One region of the Blastococcus goldschmidtiae genome, then DNA from elsewhere that is predicted to be linked to it. Evidence: riboswitches for the same ligand, from Rfam matches in the RefSeq annotation. Region 1 holds a riboswitch; the other holds the start of a gene.
What was found. A riboswitch is a leader RNA that binds a small molecule or an ion and turns the genes downstream of it on or off. The one in region 1 is predicted to bind cyclic di-AMP.
Positions count from the first base shown of each region.

Region 2: linked by a shared signal. The riboswitch ahead of RM425_RS06770 (LysM peptidoglycan-binding domain-containing protein) and the one ahead of RM425_RS09675 (M23 family metallopeptidase) in region 1 are both predicted to bind cyclic di-AMP.

Region 1 is NZ_JAVREI010000005.1:71,403-78,529, reverse strand. It holds gene RM425_RS09685 (maleylpyruvate isomerase N-terminal domain-containing protein) at 1-163, shown strand, start outside; gene RM425_RS09680 (TVP38/TMEM64 family protein) at 150-812, opposite strand; gene RM425_RS09675 (M23 family metallopeptidase) at 845-2,185, opposite strand; cyclic di-AMP (ydaO/yuaA leader) riboswitch at 2,197-2,354, opposite strand; tRNA gene RM425_RS09670 (tRNA-Ile) at 2,545-2,618, shown strand; gene RM425_RS09665 (PaaI family thioesterase) at 2,641-3,057, shown strand; gene RM425_RS09660 (methyltransferase family protein) at 3,050-3,676, opposite strand; gene RM425_RS09655 (cation transporter) at 3,673-4,407, opposite strand; gene RM425_RS09650 (ArsR/SmtB family transcription factor) at 4,404-4,778, opposite strand; gene RM425_RS09645 (helix-turn-helix transcriptional regulator) at 4,914-5,105, shown strand; gene RM425_RS09640 (hypothetical protein) at 5,095-5,523, shown strand; gene RM425_RS09635 (hypothetical protein) at 5,579-5,713, shown strand; gene RM425_RS09630 (ion channel) at 5,710-6,744, opposite strand; gene RM425_RS09625 (acyl-CoA dehydrogenase family protein) at 7,012-7,127, shown strand, end outside.
Region 2 is NZ_JAVREI010000002.1:423,550-430,676, reverse strand. It holds gene RM425_RS06790 (four-helix bundle copper-binding protein) at 1-305, shown strand, start outside; gene RM425_RS06785 (hypothetical protein) at 428-721, opposite strand; gene RM425_RS06780 (FAD-dependent oxidoreductase) at 1,430-1,933, shown strand; gene lysA (diaminopimelate decarboxylase) at 1,857-3,170, shown strand; gene RM425_RS06770 (LysM peptidoglycan-binding domain-containing protein) at 3,667-4,500, opposite strand; cyclic di-AMP (ydaO/yuaA leader) riboswitch at 4,582-4,757, opposite strand; partial or broken gene RM425_RS06765 (IS3 family transposase) at 5,054-5,941, opposite strand; gene RM425_RS06760 (DUF305 domain-containing protein) at 6,141-6,743, opposite strand; gene RM425_RS21630 (DUF6153 family protein) at 6,825-7,127, opposite strand, start outside.

The sequences.
Region 1 (7,127 bases):
CGCGCGCCGGCAGCTCAAGGTGCACGACGTCGGTGGCCTGCTGGTGCTGGCACCGATCGTGCAGAAGGTGCCGGGCATCCCGGGCGGTCCGATCCTGCAGCTCGCGGCACGCACCGTGGGCGGCGCGGGCGGTGTGCTCGGCCGGCTGCTCAGGAGGGGCTGACGCCCGCGCGCCGTCGTCGGAACCAGAGCGTGCCCACCACCGCGAGCGCGATCACCGGGAGCGCCGTCGCCGCCGTGGCGCTGGACACCAGCGCGGGAGCCGAGGCGCCGACCCCCACCTGCACCACGGTGCTCGGCAGGATCCCCAGGGCGGTCGCCGTGAGGTAGGGCAGCAGCCGCATCGCGGTCAGCCCGGCGCCGTAGCTGAGGACGACGAAGGGCACCACGGGAACCAGCCGGCCGATCAGCAGCGCGACGAAGCCGCGGTCGACCAGCAGGCGGTCCAACCGGGCCAGCCGCGGTCCGGCCAGCCGGGTGACCGCCGCCCGGCCCAGCCAGCGGGCGAGCCCGAAGCTGCCGACGGCGCCCAGCATCGCCCCGGCCAGGGCCACGAGCAGCCCGGGCCCGAACCCGGCGACCAGGCCGAGCAGCACCGAGACGGCCGTGCGCGGCACCGGCGCCATGAGGACCACGCCGACGCCCGCGACCAGCGCGGCCCACCCCGCCGCACCGACGCCGTCCAGCCAGCGCCGGACGACGTCGACGTCGGGGAGCTCCACGGTGAGGGCGAGCACCAGGCCCGCCCCCAGCAGCAGCGCCAGCAGGGATGCGCGCAGCCAGGTGGTGTCAGCCCTCTCCCGCGCTCGCACCGCTCCATGATCGGGCACGGGCGCCCCTCGGCTCAGCAGCCGCCGAGGGAGATTCCGTGCCGGGCCAGCCATGGCACCGGGTTGGTGCGATCCACGTAGAGGCCACCGGTGTGCACCTCGAAGTGCAGGTGGGGCCCGGTGGACTGACCGCGGTTGCCGACCTCGGCGATCTGCTGGCCCGCCGAGACGACCTGTCCGGGGCTGACGAAGAACTTGTTGACGTGGCCGTACACCGTGATCACGCCGTCGCCGTGCTGCACCGCGACCGCCAGGCCGAATCCGCTGGCCGGGCCGGCCTGGAGCACCACGCCTCCGTCGGGGGCGTGCACCGGCGTGCCGATCGGGGCGGCGATGTCGACGCCGGCGTGCAGGGTGCCCCAGCGCGAGCCGTAGCAGGAGGTGACCCGGCCGTTGGTCAGGCCCGCACCACCACCGGCGCCGCCGCCGGCCGAGGCGAGGCTCCGCGTGGGAGCGCCCTGTGCACTCGGGGTCGGGGTCGGGGTCGGGGTCGGGGTCGGGGTCGGGGTCGGGGTCGGCGTCCTGGTGACGGTGACGGCCGCGGCCCGGGCGGCGGCCTCGGCCTGGGCCCGCTGCTGTGCCTCCCACGCCTCCGCGGCGTCGCGGGCGCCCTCCATCTCGAGCAGCCGGATCTCGGCCGCGCGCAGCTGCTGGTCGAGGGCCGCCTTGTCGGCGGCGACGGCGTCGAACTCGACCTGGGCGCCCGCCATCTGCGCCTCGGCGGCGGCGTGGGCCTCCGCGGCGGCGCCGGCCGCGCGGTCGCGCTCGACGACGGATTCCTGGGCCGCCCGCTCCGCGCGGGCCTGCTGGACCTCGACGACCTCCATCGCGCGCATCGTCTTCGCACGTTCGGCGCCGAGGACGTCGAGCGTGGCGGCCTGCTGGAGCAGCTCTCCAGGGCCCTCGGCGTCGAGGAGCAGGTGCATGTCCCCGAAGGTCTCCTGGCCCCCACCCATGTAGGCGGAGCGGCCGATCTCGGCGACCTCGTCCTCGGCCTGCTCGACGGCCCGCTCCGCATCCTGGAGCGCCGCGGCCGCGTACCAGGCCTGCAGCGAAGCGGCGTCGAGGGCTGCCTGGGCGGCGAGCGCCTCGCCACTGGCGGCCTCGGCCTCGAGGGTCATCCGCTGGAGCTTCTGCTCGGCCTCGGCGACCCGGGCGCCGATCGCGGCGACCTCCGCCGCGACGGCGTCGTGCTCCGACTGGGCGGCGTCGACCCGGGCGTCGTCGGCGGGAGCGGCGGTCGCCGCCGGCGCGCCGATCAGCGCGGCGGCGAGCAGTGCGGTGGTGGTGAGGGACGTCCGGAGGCGTCGGCGACGGGGCGAGGGGGTAGTGCTGCGGTGGTGCAGGGTCGCCAAGGCGACGGTTCTCCATTCCTCACGACCGCCTACCGAGTTAGCTGACGGGTTCGGGCCGTTAGGTGCCCTACCTGTCCGCGCGAGGTGCACGGGCAGGATTCACCCCAGAACTGCGATGGGTCCCCGGTCCCCCCGGCCATCAGGCCGGCGGGTTCGGCGGGGTCCGGCCGAGGCCCTCGGGTTCGACGGCTGTGCTCGGTGGACCGCAGGGGACGGTACAAGCCAAACCTGGGAATGTCACAGCCGGATAACGGGAACTTTGGCAACATCGGGGCGAACTCGCCGACGCGACCAGCGGGACGGCTGGGCAGCGGGTTCCACGGGTGTGAGGCATGCCTCTCTGGCAGGCTGTGGCCGCCGGGGCGGTAGCTCAGCCGGTCAGAGCATGGGACTCATAATCCCTGGGTCGTGGGTTCGAGCCCCACCCGCCCCACCGCGAGGAGAGGAAGCCACCCGTGCCGTCGGACGACGCGCTCGCCGGCCGCGCGCAGGCCGTGCTGGACATCCCGCTGCACCGCTTCCTCGGCATCGACCTGCGCCGGCGGGACGACCCGGCCGCGGGGATCTGGTTCGCCGTCGACTCCCCCGCGCTGAACCCGGCGGCGATGCTGCACGGCGGCGTCGTCTACACGGTCCTGGACGTGGCCGCCTTCCTGGCGCTGCTGCCCCACCTGACCGACGGCGAGCACGCGGTGACCCACGACCTCACGGCGTCGCTGCTGCGACCGGTTCCGGCAGGTGCCCGCGTGGACGTCACCGCCTCGGTGCTGCGCCGCGGCCGTGCGGTCGCCTTCCTGCGCACGGAGGCCTGGGTCGACGGGCAGCTGGTGGCCGCGGGCCAGGTCACCAAGACGGTCGTTCCCGTCAGCTGATCCCGACCGGCCGCCCGGCGGCCTCCGGCAGACGCCCCAGGCCCGGGACGAACCTGCCGGCCGTCGCCGCGTAGGCGTCGTACGCCGCGCCGTGCACGGCCCGGAGGTAGGGCTCCTCCACGGCGCGGACCTGCAGCTGGACGGCGACGACGAGTGCCGCCAGCGCGAGGACCCCGACCCACGTCGGCACCGTCAGCACGATCCCGAGCTGGGCGACTCCCATCGCGGTGAAGACCGGATTGCGAACGTGCGCGAAGACGCCCGCCGTCACCAGCTCGGTGCGCTCGCCGGTATCGACGCCGATCCGCCAGGACGTGCCCATGCCGGTCTGCGCGGCCAGGGTGGCGGCGAATCCGGCGAACGCCACCGCGAGTCCGGCTCCCTGGAGGGCGAGCGGCGGGTCCGTCGGCACCACACCGGCGATCGCGAGCAGCGGACCGCCGAGGCCGAGGACGATCGCGGCGACGAACAGCGCCCCGCCCCACCAGCCCGCATCCGCCGGGGTGCCGGAGATGCCGTGGAACCCGGCCGAGCCGGTGCGTCGCTGTTGCACCCAGGACCGGACGCCGAAGAGGACGACCAGCGCCATCACGTACAGGACCAGCGCGGCGACGGTCATCGGCCCGGCTCGCGCATCGAGACCTGGAGCGGCTCCGCCGCCGACGGCACGCAGCAGGCGTCGGTGCAGCCGTCGTCGCAGGAGCAGCCCTCTCCGGCCGCGCCGGGGAGGGCCGGGCCGCAGCCGCAGCCCTCGCCCCGCCACGCCTCGCGTCCTTCGCGGACGGCGACGGCGGCGATGACCAGCCCGGCGACCGGGTCGGCCCATCCCCAGCCGAGGGTCGCGTTGAGGAGCAGGCCGAGGAGCAGCACCGCGGACAGGTAGGTGCACAGCAGCGTCTGGGTCGAGTCGGCGACGACGGCGCGCGACCCGAGGGCCCGGCCTGTGCGGCGCTGCGCCCAGGAGAGGAAGGGCATGACGAGCAGGGAGGCGATCGCCAACCCGATGCCGACCGGCGACGCGTCGGGGTCCGCACCCGTGACGAGCGCCCGGACCGATTCGACGCCGACGTAGGCAGCGAGGGCGAAGAAGGCCAGGGCCATCAGGCGCAGCGCCTGCCGCTCGCGCGACTCGGGCAACCGGTGGCGGAACTGCCACAGGATGATCAGCCCGCTGGACACCTCGACGACCGAGTCGAGCCCGAACCCGATGAGGGCGACCGACCCGGCGGCGAGCCCGGCGGCGATGGCGATGACCGCCTCGACCACGTTGTAGGTGACCGAGGCGCCGGCCAGCAGCTGCGCGCGCCGGCCGAGCCGGGTGCGCTCGCCGGGCGTCAGGGTCGCCGTCATCGCGCGGCCTGCTCGCCGTAAACCGAGCACAGGGCCACGGCGTCACCGGTCGCGGCCAGCAGCCGCTCGGTCGAGGCGAGGACGTCCATCAGTGCGGCGGGGTGCTGGAGCGACCACATCGACGCCCGCCCCGCGGGCCGCGACGACACGAGGCCGCAGTCGCGCAGGCAGGCCAGGTGGGCCGAGACGGTGGACTGGGCCAGGCCCAGGTGCGCGGTGAGTTCGACGACCTTGCGCTCGCCCGAGGCGAGGTGCTGCAGGATCGCCAGCCGGGTCGGGTCGCCCAGGCTCCGGAACAGGCAGGCCGCCGCCGACAGCGCCGCCGCCTCGTCCACGACCGGCCGGCCCTGCGCGACGTCATTCATCGTCATGTAGCGATGTTAGCGCTCGTAGGCGCGGGCGACCACCACCCTTCCCCGCGGCCACCGCTGGTCAAGCGCCCTTGACATCGCCACCGGTGTCAAGCACGCTTTTCATGTCAAGGTCGCTTGACCAGACGAGGAGTCATGAGGAACGACGTCAAGGAACTGCGCGTGGCCGCCGGCCTCTCGCAACGCGAGCTCGCGGAGGCGCTCGAGGTCTCGAGGCAGACCGTCAACTCCATCGAGACCGGCCGCTACGACCCGTCCCTGCCCCTGGCCATCGCCATCGCCCGGCACTTCGCCCGCACCGTCGAGGAGATCTTCCATGTCGACTGACCGCTTCACCGGGAAGCAGATCGCCCAGTTCCTCGTGACCTTCGCCATCGCCCTCGCGGTGCTGCTCACCGTCGGCCTGCTGCTGCGCGAGCACGGTCCGGGCAACATGGGCACCGGGATGCTCCAGGGAGCAGCGGTCGGCCTGCTGGCCACCGCGGTGGTGGGGTGGCGCGTGCTCCGGCGGCCCGGGCGGCTCACCACCTTCGAGCGCGCCTGGACGCAGACCGGCGACGAGCGGGACGACGCCGTCCTGACCCGCGCCCTGGCGGTCCTGGGCCTCGCCGCCTTCCCGCTGACCGCGACCGCCGCGATCGCCATCGCCTTCGGCGCGTCGGTGGAGATGTGCCTGGCGCTGCTGCTGTTCGCCGAGATCGGGGTCGGCACGGTGGCGTTCGCGGTCATCAGCCGGCGGAGCTGACGCCCCGGAGCCGGTTCGCCGTGCTGAGCGCGGCGTCCTGGGCGAGGCTGTGGTCATGACGACCCCCGAGCCGCAGCCCCGCGACATCGCCCTCGAGCAGGAGACCCCCGAGCAGGCCGCCGACCTCGAGGCGCAGAGCGAGCCCGAGGGGACGACCGACGAGGCCGTCGGCGGCGCGCACCCCTCCTAGGATCCGGCGCCGAGCCGCTGGTCGTCGATCCGCTTGTCGGCCACGTAGTACAGCGTGCTGCCGGCCGGCACCGGCTCGTCCCACGGTGGGCTCACCCGCAGACCGCCCTCCCCGCGCAGTGCCAGCACGGTCGCCCCGAAGATGCGTCCGAAGTAGGTCTGGCACTCCCCGAACGTGGCGTGCGGAAAGCCCGTCGACACCCGCACCGAGTAGGTGTTGCCGTGCCCGCCGCTGCTCATCAGCTCGTTGTAGACCTGCGTGATCCCCGGCTCGGTCGCCTCCTCCGTGAGCAGAAAGGGCGTGTGCCACTGCACCACCTGGACGCCGGGGTTGACGTAGCGCAGGCTCTCGCGGCGGCCGAGGTCACGGACCGCCGCGACCAGATGGATGTCCGGATTCGCGTGGTCGACACCGACGGCGATCGCGAGGGTCTCGTTGTCGTCCCGCCCGTCGATCACCGCCGTCCGGGCGCGGGCCACGCCGGCGCGGGTCATCACGTCCTCGCGGGTCAGGTCACCGCGGACGAAGTGAACCGCCGACTCGTCGGGCAGCGGGTTCTCGACGACGTCGTCCCAGGCGCACAGCGCGACCTCGAATCGCCCCTCCGCGGTCAGCTCGGCGACCATCCGCTCGGTACGCCCGGGCCAGTAGCCCAGCAGCACCACATGACCGGACAGGTCCAGGGTGACCACTCCTCTCGCGCGTCTTCCTCTGACCGACTGCAGCGCGTTCGACAGCTGGGTGAACAACAACGTCAGGGTGACGATGCCACCGATGATCACGTACAGGCCGACCACCCGTCCCGCGACAGAGACCGGGAACACGTCGCCGTAGCCGACGGTGGACGCCGTGACGACGAAGTACCACCAGTAGGTCCGGGGATCGACGATGTCGCTCCCCGCGGGCTCCAGCAGCGCCATGGCCAGCCAGCTCGTGGCGAAGACGGCCACCGCGACGGCCAGCGGCAGCCGCCAGCCGCGGAGCCGCAGCCGGACGTACCGGGACATGCGCTGGATCAGGAACGGCACCATGACTCCCGCGAGGACCGGAGGGACAGCGAAAGCTACCGGGCGCACCGGCGGCCGCGTACGAGGACCTGACAGCGAGCGGACCGCCGGCCTGCGGGAAAGTTCCTCGGTGGGCTGCTCGACGACTCCAGGACGTCGGTCGGGTTGCCTACGTCCGAGGGCTGACCGGCGAGCACGATCCGACTCGCTCCGCGTCGACCGGGCGTCGCGTCCGGGCCCGTCACGCCGCACGACGAGCAGCATGCCCCGCGCGGTCGTAGCGTCCGATGCGTGACCGCTCCCAGCCCCGACTTCTACGTCATGGACGATCTCCTCGAGCCCGAGGAGATCGCCATCCGCGACCGGGTCCGCGCCTTCTGCGAGAAGGAGATCGACCCGACGATCAA
Region 2 (7,127 bases), on a different contig from region 1:
AGGCCTGCACCGCCTGCGCCGACGCATGCCTGAGTGAGGACATGGTCGCGGAGCTCACCAAGTGCATCCGCAGCAACCTCGACTGCGCCGACATCTGCGACGCCACCGGCCGCGTGCTTTCCCGGCACACCGGCTACGACGCCAATCTCACGCGCGCGGTTCTGGAGGCGTGTGCCGCTGCGTGCAAGGTCTGTGGGGACGAGTGCACCGAGCACGCGGAGATGCACGCGCACTGCCGGGTGTGCGCAGAATCCTGCCGCCGATGCGAGCAGGCCTGCCGGGATCTCATCGCCTCTCTCGGCTAACGCGTCGTCGCAACGCCCCAACTGCGGTCCGCACGGGCGCCCGGCACGAGACCTCGGCCGCCGGGCGTCCCGCGCCGACCGTCTTTCCCGAAATCCTCGCCCCGGCAGCGCCGCCAGGAGGGTCACAGCACTCGCACGTTCGTGGTGTGCAACTCGCCGTCAACGTCCTCCCGCGTCGCGCGGAGTCGTACACCGCGAGGGCCGGCGGTGGCCAGGGCCGACACGACCTGCCGTGTGGCCTCCATGTCCAGCGGAACCAGCAGGTTGTCATCTGCCACCAGGCCGTAGCCGCTCTCCACGCAGTGGCCCATCAACGCGCACTCTGTGGTGTGCTCCGCGGCGCGAGAGGTGTACTCCTGCTGCGGATACCGCCGCAGGCAGGCGAGGTCCACCACGTATCCCTCAGTGATCTCCATGAACGTCATCTCCTCTGATATCCGGGTCGCACAGCGTGCGCGACGCGGAGACATCTCATCCGGCCGCCATGGGTGTACCTCCGAACCGACCCAGGCGCCTTTCGACGCCGTGACGTTTGACCGGCGTCCCTCTCTGGCGGTCGCCACTGGCCAGCTACCCGGAGCCGATCGTGCCCTCTGGAGACGTGCACAAGGGCCCAGCACAAAAAGTCCCCCTGCACTGCCCCTCCCCGGACCAGGCCGGCTCGCGGGGACGGTGCTGCCTATCCCCCGGCCATCACCACGTCGAACCCATGATAGTTCGGTGTAGCAGCGGTCTCGGGACGCCCGGTCGGGTAGATGCCGCAGGCCCGGGTCAGCGCGAGCAGGTCGGAACTACGTCATCAATCGAAAGGAACGCGCACCATGCCAGTCGCTGAAGGCCGTCACGTCTCACCGTGGGTAGACACCACGCCGGTTTTGGATCTGGGGTCGACCGAGCCGCGTCCACTGGCCGCGGATGTCATGGTCCTCGGTCGGAGGATCGTCGGTGTCACCACCGCTTTACGCCTCCAGCGTGCCGGCCGTCGTGTAGCCGTCGTCTCGGCCGAGCCGATCGGTCGATCGGTCGATCGGTGACCACCCACTCCACGGTGAAGGTCACCAACGGCCACGGAGCCCCGTACTCGAAGATCGAGCAGACACGGGGCCTCGACGCTGCAGCCGCCTATGCGGAGGCGAATGTGGCCGGGCTGCAAGAGATCCTCGGTCTCATCGAGACCCTCGGCATCGACTGCATGCTCGAGCACGGTCACCCGCACGTCGTCTACACCGAGGACGACGCCAAGGTGGCGGAAATCGAGAAGGAGGGCGAGGTCGGTCGCCGAACGCATCGGGTTCCCGGTGACCATGTCGCGCGAGGCCCCGTTGCCGTTCGAGGTCGCCGCAGCACTGCACTTCCAGTACCAGGCGCACTTTCACCCTGGCCGATACCTCGCCGGACTGGCCGAGGCGTTCGTCCGCCGAGGCGGCGTCGTTGTCGAGGGCGTGTGGGGCCGGGACGTGGACGAGGACGGCGGGATGTGCCACGTCGAGACGACGGCTGGAGGCATGTCGGCGGGTTACGTCGTCGTGGCCACCCGCTCCTGCATGACGCATGCCGACCGAGAATGCTGCACCGGCGCTGATGGAGGACGCGATGACACGACGACCGGGAACGCTGACCGCTCCTGACGGGATGGACGGCGCGACGATCGCCGCCGTCGCCGAGCGGTACGGGACACCGGTGTGGATCTACGACGCCGGGCGCATCCGCACGCAGATCAACCTACTTCGGCAGTTCGACACCATCCGTTTCGCGCAGAAGGCCTCGTCGAACCTTCACATCCTGAGGTTGATGCGGAAAGAGGCAGTCATGGTTGACGCCGTGTCGGCCGGTGAGATCGAGCGGGCGCTGGCAGCCGGGTACACCCCTGGTGGGGATGAGGATCCGATCGTCTTCACCGCAGACGTGCTCGATCGGCAAACGCTCCAGCGGGTTGCCGATCTGGGTGTCCCGGTGAACGTTGGGTCGCCGCAGATGGTCGAGCAGCTCGGAGAGATCTCCCCCGGGCATCCCGTGTGGATACGAGTCAATCCCGGCTTCGGTCACGGGCACAGTCAGAAGACGAACACCGGCGGCCCGGCGAGTAAGCACGGTATCTGGCATGAGGACCTGACCGACGTCGTGGAGTCCGTCGATCGTCACGGTCTCGACCTGATCGGCCTGCACATGCACATCGGTTCAGGGGTGGACTACGGGCACCTCGAGCGGGTGTGCGAATCGATGGTCCGAGATGCCAAGAGGATCGACCACGACATCCGCGCGATCTCCGCGGGAGGTGGCCTCACCGTCAGAGAAACAGTTGCCGATCCGATCGTGGATACGGATCGGTACTTCCGGCTCTGGGACGACGCGCGCCATGAACTGACCGCCCACCTGGGGCACCACGTGCGACTGGAGATCGAACCCGGGCGCTTTCTCGTCGCGAACTCCGGAGTGCTCGTCGCCGAGGTCCGCGCGTTCAAGCGGATGGGGTCGAACCGATTCGTCCTCTTGGACGCCGGCTTCAACGATCTCATCCGGCCTGCCCTGTATGGCAGCAGTCACGGCACCGAGGTCATCACCCGGGAGGGAGACAGGCGTGACGGGGACGTGTCGGCCACAGTGCTGGCCGGCCCCCTGTGCGAGTCAGGAGACGTCTTCACCCAGAGTCCGGACGGCGTCGTCGAGCACGCACCACTGCCGGCCGTCGTGGTCGGCGACCTCGTCGTCTTCATGAACACCGGGGCGTACGGAGCCAGCATGTCGTCGAATTACAACTCACGTCCACTTGCACCCGAGGTGCTCATCGATGGAGGCGCCGTGCGTCTGATCCGTCGACGGCAGACGATCGACGACCTCTTGGCCTTGGAGGACGTGGCCGAATGAGCCAGGTCGGATGCAGAACGCCAAAGAGCAGTGACTTGACTCTGAGAGCGGCGCGGGTATGGGGGCGACATATCATCACTGCTCACTCATAGGGGGCCCTCCGCCGGCACCCGACAGGAACCGAGAGTTTCGCGGAGCTCATGCGAATCCGCAGACCAGGGATATCCCACCGTCGGGACTGGTTCGGGCCCCAGGCTGGCGGTCGACATCGGCCGACCGACGAGCTACGCACGCGGGGGCGTGACTCGGCTGGCGTCCGCTGTCTGGACACATCAGTCGCAGTTGCGCCGGCTCCACACAGAAGACTTTGTGAGGCGGGAGTCGGTGGGTCAGTGGGTCATGTCCACCGGGGCAGCCAGGGACCACAGCCGCGGCGGCGTGCCCGAACGTCGGGCCGCCCGTAGACAGCGCCCCCTGCCCCACCGAACAGCGGGGCAGGGGACGCTTGTCGTCGGTCCGGGCTTAACGGACCACCGCGGTCAGTCGGTTACCCGGCTCACCGGAACGCCACGTGGGGGTGATCCATGTGGTTGGCCGTGGCGGATCCGCGGTCTTCCATTGCGCGCCACGCCCAACCGGTCCACGGACCGGCAATCCGCTGCCGCCAGATCACGCTCTCGACTCCGAGCCGAGCCGCGTTGTCGATCACGTACTGGGCGACGGCGTCTCCCTTGGCCCGGTCGGTGTAGACCATGAAGTCAGCCGCGCGGCCCTGGGTGGGGGTGTGCCCGGGGCGGGTGAGGACTGTCGAGATGCCGAACCGATCGGCGATCTCCTGGACGGCGGGTCGGACGTGCGGATCCCACGCCCCGTAGGCGCTCGAAGGCGCAGCCGCTGCATACGTCGGCGCGGGGGCTGGGGCCGGGGCGGGCCTGTCCGAGCCACGGCTGGCGCGCTCTGGAACGGCACGCGGCGCGGCGGCCGGGGAGGCTTGCCCGCTGAGGAGGAGGCGCTGACCGACGCGCAGGACGTTCGGGTTCGCGCCGACGACCTCCCGGTTGAGGGCGTGCAGCTGCTGCCAGGTGGTGCCGTGCCGGGCAGCGATCCTGTTGAGCGTGTCTCCCGCGCGTACGGTGTACGCGCTCGAGCCGCTGGCCGCTGACGGCGTCGAGCCGGAGCCGCCGGTGGTGAGCACCTGACCGATGCGCAGGAGGTTCGGGTTGGACCCGATCGTGTCGCGGTTGTCCGCGTAGATCGTTCGCCACGAGGTGCCGTGGCTGGCCGCGAGTCCGCCGAGGGTGTCGCCGGAGCGAACCGTGTGGTCCCCGGAGTGAGCCTGAGCGGGGGCGATCATCCCGACGGAGACGGCCGCTGCTGCCGCGACGACCACGGCGGGTCGTGCCACGGCCGCCACGACAGGGTTGCGGGTAGGGCGGCGGTGCCGCCCGACGTAGCGCTTAGACATAGGTGGTGAGCCTCTCGCCGCCTACGGAGTTAGCTGTCGGGTTCCGGCGAGAGCTGCCCGGCCGCATCACACGGCTTCACCCCAAGACCTGAAGGCCTAGTCATGCGAGGTGGGTCCCCCGCCCTGCCCGTCGTTTTCAACAGGACCGGTGTGACGGCGGGCAGGTTCGGCGGTGCCATCATCCGGGTCCACCGCTCGGCGAACCTCAGCACGGTATGCAGACTCCGGATGAGGGCAGCAACCCCCGGGTCGACTTTCCCCGCTGCGCCCGCGAGGATGAACTATGCGTCATAGGAGCCTGCACCGCGTGTGATTGTCAGCTCGGTCAACCACTGCTTGACGGCGGACTCCCAGGTGTCTTCCCTGACCGCTTCAGACGCGGAGCCGCACGACCTCGAGTTGACGCCGCAGAACGCCGCCGGTGTATCCGACGCCGATCGGGACTGCTGCAGCTTCGGTTGACGGTGGTTGGGAGTGATCATGCCGCGATAGCGGCTTGAGTGGTGAAGGCGAGTTCGAACTCGACCGGGGTGAGCTTGCCAGTGCGCGTTGCCGACGGCGGCGGTTGTAGGTGTGCTCGGTCCAGAACACGATCGCGGCGTGCAGCTCGGCGCGGGTGCGCCAGCGGCGGCGGTCCAGGACGTTCTTCTGCAGCAGCGCGTGCCATGACTCCATCGCAGCGTTGTCACCTGCCGAAGCAACTCGCCCCATCGAACCTTGCAGGCCTGCGGCGGTCAGGACCGCCTGGAATGATCTTGCTCGAAATTGCGATCCGCGGTCGCTGTGAACCACGACCACACCGCCGGGCCGACGTCGGGCCACTGCCGTGCGCAGTGCGGTGACGGCCAGCTGGGCGGTCATCCGCTCGTCGATCGCGCAGCCGACGATGCGGTTGCTGAACAGGTCCTTGACCGCGCAGCAGTACAGCTTGCCTTCCGCGGTGGGGTGCTCGGTGATGTCGGTCAGCCACACCCGGTCCGGGGCGGGCGCGGTGAAGTTCCGCTGCACGTGGTCGTCGTGCACCGCCGGGCCGGGGCTCTTGCCCGCCACCCCTTGCGCACCGTGGTCGACCAGAGCTTCTGCGCCGAGCACAGCCGCCAGATCCGCCGCTCACCGGCGACCAGGCCAACGCCGGCGACTTCGTCGGCGACGAACCGGTAGCCGAATTCCGGGTCATCGCCGTGGGCGTCGATGAGGGCGTTGGTGAGGTAGGCGTCGGCGAGGTCGCGCTGGCTGACCGGGCTGGTCTGCCACTTGTAGAAGGCTGCGTGGAGAAGCCGAGCACCCGGCAGGTCACCGCGACGGGGATCTTCTCGGCGAGCTCTTGGACCAGCGGGTACGTCATTTTGGGAGGCTGCCCCCGGGTCGTCGGTCGTCATCGGCCGATCGACAACCAATGGCAGTCGGCGGCCGGTGGCCCGGTCACACCGGTGGGCGGTCGCTGTTCGACCGCATCATCGGCGCCCGCTGTGTCGGCTCAACGATGGAGCCTCTCGGAGGCGGGAATATAAGGGTGATCAGGCACCTGGTGCTGCCGATCAGTGACCGGCAGCACCAGGTGGAGATCAGCCGCCGAGCTCTACGAGTAGTGCCTCCATCTCGGCGATCTCCTGCATCTGCGTCTCGCTGATCAGCTGCGCCAGCTCCAGCGCTTCAGTGTCCCGTCCATCCTTGAGCTCCGTCTGTGCCATCTGCACAGCACCCATGTGGTGCTCGATCATGGACTGCAGCCACATCCGGTCGAATTCGGGACCCGCGACGGGCATCTCCTCCATGTCCATGTCCATGTCGTTGGAACCGTGGTCCATGCCACCCATGCCATCGGACTCGAGCGGCTCACCCCACTCCTCGAGCCATCCGGTCAACAGATCGATCTCCGGGTCCTGCCCGGCCTCGATGCGGTTGGCCAAGTCGACGACGCGGGGATCAGTGGCTCGCTCCGCGGCGACATCTGACATGCTGAGGGCCCCCTCGTGGTGCGGGATCATGCCCTGCGCGAAGGCGACGTCAGCATCGTTGAACGTCGCTTCCTCGGTCGCAGAACTCTCCGCCCCGGGGCTGCTGCCGGCGGAGGAGCCACCGGAGCTGCCCGAGCAACCGGTCAGGATGATCGTGCCGGCGATGAGTCCGCCGGTCAGCTGGACGAGTCGTGCTGTGGTGCGGGTCATTGCAGTCTCCTGTTGGTTGCGGTGCCGGCGTGCCGTTCGACCCCTCCGACGCCTTGGTCGGCGGGGTCCAGATCGGTCGGCCTAGATCCGCAGGAGACACAGCGACGCTAGTTCCGGTGGTCGTGGAGGCCTCAACCAACCCATCGGCGGTCGTAGCCCGCGTTCGACGGCGCACCGGGCCGACGAAGCAAGGCGCCGCCCTCGACCCGTTGCCCGAAGAGCGAGGAACCCAGCCAGAAAGACCGCGAGACACAGGGACCACGCGTGGTTGGCGAGGTCATGATCCGGTGCATCACCCGGCGTCGGAATCCCGGCTACTGCCGCCAAACGCTGGATGGGGGCGGCCACGGAGGAACCGCTGAGCGAAGACTCCGGGCTGAACGC